DNA from 2 places in the Paenibacillus sp. FSL R5-0766 genome. Region 1 is predicted to be linked to the other one. Evidence: predicted binding sites of a transcription regulator. Region 1 holds the regulator's gene; the other holds the start of a gene.
The links. Region 1 encodes Rex, which represses fermentation and respiration genes when NADH is low (regulators of the CRP and FNR family bind a similar motif). Its sites were predicted from a motif close to TTGTGAAATATTTCACAA; they were not measured.

Region 1 (3,202 bases):
GCTGTTAACGTCGATGCTGCCGTCACCTTTCAACTATCGCGATCAGGCACTTCTGGTGATTCCGCGTGATTTCCCGAGTGTGAAGGGAAGTGTGGGTGATGCGCACTTTGTTAATATGCTGGTGCAATCACTTGCAGAGACGGCAATTGCTACGCGTGGACGCATGATGGTTCTGTTTACTTCATACAAGATGTTGCGACAGGTCTATGATCCGCTGAAGGAGGCACTGTCTGGCAACGACATCTCGTTGCTTGGTCAAGGCGTTGACAGTGGAAGTCGTTCCAAATTGACTCGCAGGTTCCAAGATGCCAAAGCTACGGTACTTCTGGGCACAAGCAGCTTCTGGGAGGGTGTAGATATCCCGGGAGAGGCGCTAACCTGTCTCGCTATTGTGCGACTGCCGTTCCAGCCACCGAATCATCCGTTGGTGGAAGCCAAGAGTGAGTTGCTTCAGGAACAGAAGAAAAATCCGTTCATGAAACTGTCCGTGCCACAAGCGGTCATTCGTTTCAAACAGGGATTTGGCCGATTGGTGCGTACAGCAAAGGATAGAGGCATTGTGATTGTATATGATACACGGGTGATTGAAGCGTATTATGGTAAATTCTTTTTATATTCATTACCTGGTCCCAAAATGGAGCATATGCTCACGGAGCAGATGGTTCCACGAATTACCGAGTGGTTGGAAAAACCTGCTAATGAACAAAAATAATGGTTTTTTGTTCGTTATATCATTGCATGACACTATTGTTTGGAGTTAAACTTTATTAGATATTCCCAGATCCGATTTAAGTAGTTGCACGCAAGAACTTATAACCTAAATTACAAGGAGCATTCTGTATAAAATGTCACGTTTATCTTTGAGTTTATACAGAATGCTCATCTTTTCATTTATTATTTTATCGTGGCCTTGGTAAGGGGGAGCAAGAATGAAATCGGATAAAATTTCGGAAGCGGTGGTACGACGTCTGCCTGTATACTTGCGTTATTTGAACGAGTTGCATCAGCGTGAGGTGGCTACTGTTTCTTCTCAAGAGCTTGGACAGAGGCTGGATCTGAATCCGGCGCAAATTCGTAAAGACCTGGCTTACTTCGGTGATTTTGGTCGTAAAGGGATCGGGTATGATGTATCCTATTTGATCGAGAAAATTCGTCACATTCTCAAGATTGATCAGCAAATTAATGTAGCTCTGGTAGGCGCGGGTAATCTAGGTCAAGCCTTGTCCAACTACAACGCATATCTGAAAGACAACATGAAGATTGTTGCTGTATTTGATGCATATGGACCGAAGATTGGTAGTCAAATCAACAGTTTGACGGTAAAACCAATGGATGAATTGACGGAAGCGGTTAAAACGGATAACATCCGCATTGGAATTATCACTGTTCCGGATACGGAAGCCCAAAATGTAGCCGATCAGCTTATTGAATCTGGAATCGAAGCGATCCTTAATTTTGCACCAACCATTCTAAAAACACCGCCGCATATCCGCATTCACCATGCTGACTTTACAACGGATCTGCTTAGTTTGGCCTATTACTTGGAGACTGGAAAGGACGACGAGGAAGATGACAACAAATAGATGGGTAATCCACAACGGCAAATTTGCCGTTAATGAAGGCACAACATGGAACGTGGTTCACGGATACATGGTTGTTGAGAATGACAAGATTGTGCATATTGGTGAGACATTGCCGGATGAAGACAAAAATTGTACCAAAGTGGATGGAAAAGGATTGTTCTTCCTGCCGGGTCTGATCAATACGCATGGTCATGCAGCAATGTCGTTGCTCAGAGGGCACGGAGACGATCTTGCGTTGCAAGTATGGTTGCAGGAAAAAATGTGGCCGATGGAAGCAAAAATGACTTCACAAGACGTATATTGGGGAACTTCGCTATCTGTGCTTGAAATGTTGAAAGGCGGAACTACAGCTTTCCTGGACATGTATGATCACATGGATCAAGTGGCCAAAGTTGTGGAGCAATCCGGCGTTAGAGCAGCACTGGCACGTGGTGTAATCGGGCTGTGCTCGGAAGAAGAGCAATTGCGGAAGCTGGAGGAGTCGGCAGCGTTTGCACGTGAGTGGAATGGACAGGCAGATGGTCGCATTACAACCGTAATCTCGCCACACGCCCCATATACATGCCCTCCTGACTACATAGAGAAGCTTGTACAGGTCGCGAATGACCTAAACCTTCCTCTTCATACACATATGTCTGAAACGCTTCGTGAAGTGGAGCAGAACGTGGCTGATTATGGACTGCGTCCTGTGGCACATCTCGAGAAACTGGGATTTTTCTCCCGTCCATCTCTGGTTGCACATGCGGTGCATCTTAATGACGAAGAGATTGAAATTTTGGCCCGTCATGATGTGGCTGTATCCCATAACCCGGGAAGTAACCTGAAACTCGCTTCCGGTGTTGCGCGGGTACCTGCATTGCTGAAAGCAGGAGTTACCGTGTCACTCGGAACAGACGGACCAGCAAGTAACAACAACCTGGATATGTTCGAGGAAATGAGACTGGCTGCATTGATCCACAAAGGTGTATCTGGTGACCCGACAGCAGTACCAGCAGGCGAAGCGTTACTACTCGGAACGTCATATGGTGCCAAATCCATCTTCTTGAACAATACCGGAGCGCTTCAGGTCGGCATGAAGGCTGACTTTATCGCCCTTGATATTGAACAGGCACATTTCTATCCACATACAGACCTGATCTCACATACGATCTACTCGGCTTCTGCCAAAGATGTTGAGCACGTATGGGTGGATGGAAAACAAGTGGTGAAACATGGCGAATGTCTGACGCTGGATGAAGAACGCATTTTGCGTGAGTCTCAATTGGCATTTGATGGTCTGCTTGCTCGTTAATTGCAGGACAGCATCATAGGGAAAGGAAGTTCGGCTTTTGAAGAAAAAAAAGAAGTGGATATGGATTTCGCTGCTTGCACTGGTTCTGATTCTGTTTGGACTTCAGCGTTATTACGTCTATGTCACGCAGGACCAGCGCAAGGAAGAAGCGCTCGCTATAGAGGCAGCACAGAAGCAACTGGGCATTACATCCTATGATGAATTGCGCAAGTACATCTGGGGAGACAAAGAAGGCTCTGACAACATCTACTGGACCCTGATCGGCAAAAATAAGGATAACCAGGATGTTATGGTCTGGGTTAAATTCGATGCAAACAATCAACCGGCT
Region 2 (3,202 bases), 2.1 Mb from region 1:
TGATTCAATTTCAGAATTCAGGGGTAAATTAAAAATAAGGCATTAGGCTAGTGTTTCCCCACTTCCTCCTCATGCCATATCATGGACCACTCCCGAAATTCGCCATGAACAGGTTTCGTTCCCCCGAACCTTGTCATGGCGAATTTATTTTGCGTTAAACTCCAACAAGAACCCCATACAAAAAAAAGATCCCGCCCTGCTCCGTCACAGCATATTCGCCATGAACCGAGCAAGATCAGAATCGTCTTCACTTCTAATATACGTGTATACATACCTCGCTATGCCCGCTATGCTTGTTTGCTCAACATCACTCTAGCCTCCGTCTCCACAGCTTCGATCGACGTTGCTACCTCCGGTTTCACTTTTGGCTCAGCTTGGCGCAGGTACACCACCCAATAGGCTGCAGCTACAAACAGAGCACCACCAGTCAGATTCCCGAGCCATACCGGAATGAAATTCATCACATATTGACCCCACGAATAATGTCCTTCAAAGATTGCCGCCGGGATGAGGAACATATTGGCCACAACGTGCTGGAATCCAATCGCCACAAATGCCATCGTTGGAAACCAAATGCCCAGTACCTTGCCACTCATCGTATCGGATGCATAAGATAGCCACACGGCAAGTGCCACCAGCCAGTTACAGCCGATGCCAGAGATGAAAGCTTGCAGGAAGCCATCATGCAGCTTATGCCCAGCCATATCCACCACTTTCGCCAGATATACACCCTCTCCGGTCAGACCCAGCACATGTCCAAACGCGTACGCGACAAACAAAGCTCCAACAAAGTTACCAATCGTCACTAAGGTTAGATTTTTCAACATGTTACCCACGGATAATTTTCGTGCAATTGTCGCAAGTGGAACTGCCATCATGTTACCTGTCAGCAGCTCACCACCACCTATGAGTACCAAGATTAATCCAACCGGGAACACTGCTGCTCCAATCAGATTGACCAGACTCCCCCACTCTGCTGGCGCAGAAGCAATTACCCGAATATCCAATAGAAAACCCAGCGCAATAAAAGCCCCTGCCAGAAAACTAAGCACCAGTACAGAAGACACCGGATATTGAGCCTTCTTCATTCCTGTTTGCGCCGTATATTGTGCAACCTCAAGAGGTGTTTTTGCTGCCATATCATTCATCCTCTCCTTCATTGTTCATCATTGGATAAAACCATCTGAAATTCATTAGTTATGCGTTGAATACCACATCCTAATTGTATCTCGGTCCTAAACATAACTTTGTGCAAATTATCACAATGTTGTTTAAAAAGATACTTAAGAGTGTCTTGGAATAGTTATGACAGCAAGAGTATAGTAAGGCCTTTTGAAGCTAAAAAATCACAAAAAAGACTGACGATATACTCGCCAGTCTTCTTTTTCCTATATAACATGCTCTCTGTTCAATCATCTATTCTGCTTCCTTACACCATTGCTGGTGCTTTTACTTCTATTGGAGGCAGTGCTTGCAGACCAGCCGTGTTCAGGAAGTTCCATGGTTTGTTGTAATGCGGCTGGAAGAAAAAGTCGATGAAGGCCAGCTCATCTACGGTCATGTTATTTTGGATGCAGACCGAGATTGTATTAATCGATTGGGTCAGATCAACCTGAGACATCACCTGTGCTCCCACGATCCGACGAGTAGCCTGCTCATATACTACTTTGAGCAACAGTTTCTCAGCCGTTGGCATGAACTCCGGACGATAGCTGTCTTCCAGTACGACAGATTCCACAATCAGACCTTCGTCAGCAGCAGACATTTCCGTCATCCCTGTACCCGCGATATTTTGCTCATAAATTTTGATACCCGATGTTCCTTGTGTACCCATATACGGTGTCGTAGGACGAACCAGGTTACGGGCTACGAGTGTACCCATCCGTACGGCGTTAGTCGCCAATGGAATGTACGCTGCTTTGCCTGTTGGGTTGTAATGAATAGCACAGCTGTCACCCGCAGCGAAGACGTCTTTTTGACTCGTTTGCATATATTTATCCGCGATGATTGCGCCGTTTGGTAGCATATCCACTTGGCCTTTGAGCAGCTCTGTATTTGGACGGAAACCAATGCACAGAATAACCAGATCGGTTTCAAACTCTCCTTTGGACGTGATCACCTTAGTTACTTTGCCATTTTCACCAGTAAACTTCTGTACCGTTTGACCGAGAGCCAGCTTGATGCCGCGTCCAGTCAACGTATCTTCGATCGCATCTGTGAATTCAGGGTCCAGGTATTTGTTCAAAATACGGTCCACACTGTCGATCAGGGTAACTTCCTTGCCATTCATTTGGAAAGCTTCCACCAGCTCTACGCCGATATATCCTGCACCTACAACAGTAACACGTTTGGCATCTTTGGCTTTTTCAATAATCGTGTTGGAGTGATTGTAGTTTTTGCAAAGTAAAATGTTATCCATCTCGATGCCTTCAAGCTTTGGAACGACAGGCCATGAACCCGTTGTCACGATCAGTTTGTCAAACGTATCTTCAAATTCTTCCCCGGTTTGCAGGTTTTTAGCCTGAAGGGTATGACCCTCGGCATCTACTGCTGTTACTTCATGAAGCATCTTGGTCTCAACACCAAGCTCTGCCAGTTGATTAGGCGAAGAATAGAACAAACCGTCAGGGTCTTTTACAACCCCACCTACGTAGAGCGCAATGCCACAAGATAGGAAGGAGATATTGTCATTGCGCTCATACACCGTGATGGTAGCATCCGGGTACAATTTAGCGGTATTTACGATGGCTGCGGTCCCTGCGTGTGTACATCCGATAACTGCGATTTTCATTAAAAGTTCCTCCTCGAAATATATAAATGAGTTTGAATATAACGTTATTGTAGTTGTGAAATATTTCACTTCTTATTCGAAACTGTGTATGTGATTTATTTCACTTTATAAACTCATTATAATGTGATCTTTTTCACATTGCAATAGGTTGAGCAAAAAAAGTTTGTCGAAGGAGGTCATCCCCTGTATTTTTAGCCTTTTTCCCTTCATTGTATTGATTTCATTGTCCCCGGATTTGATTGAGTTTATGCTATGTAATGGCTTCCGCGATCCCTGGATGAACACATAAAGTTAGAGGTGTCTAGGGATCCGACTCTACCTGTGAAGAGAATAAAGCTCCGTATATAAAATAATCAAAGAAGCCTATCCTTGCTTATGCAAGGACAGGCTTCTTAAACGTTCATGTATTAA

Region 2: the regulator Rex is predicted to act here: its motif matches at 1,248-1,265, upstream of MKY66_RS27775 (formate/nitrite transporter family protein).

The regions. Positions count from the first base shown of each region.
Region 1 is NZ_CP150227.1:4,361,886-4,365,087, reverse strand. It holds gene dinG (ATP-dependent DNA helicase DinG) at 1-712, shown strand, start outside; gene MKY66_RS18755 (redox-sensing transcriptional repressor Rex) at 930-1,583, shown strand; gene MKY66_RS18750 (amidohydrolase) at 1,570-2,874, shown strand; gene MKY66_RS18745 (DUF5590 domain-containing protein) at 2,912-3,202, shown strand, end outside.
Region 2 is NZ_CP150227.1:6,425,333-6,428,534, forward strand. It holds gene MKY66_RS27775 (formate/nitrite transporter family protein) at 288-1,139, opposite strand; gene MKY66_RS27780 (FAD-dependent oxidoreductase) at 1,430-2,791, opposite strand; gene MKY66_RS27785 (glutathione peroxidase) at 3,199-3,202, opposite strand, start outside.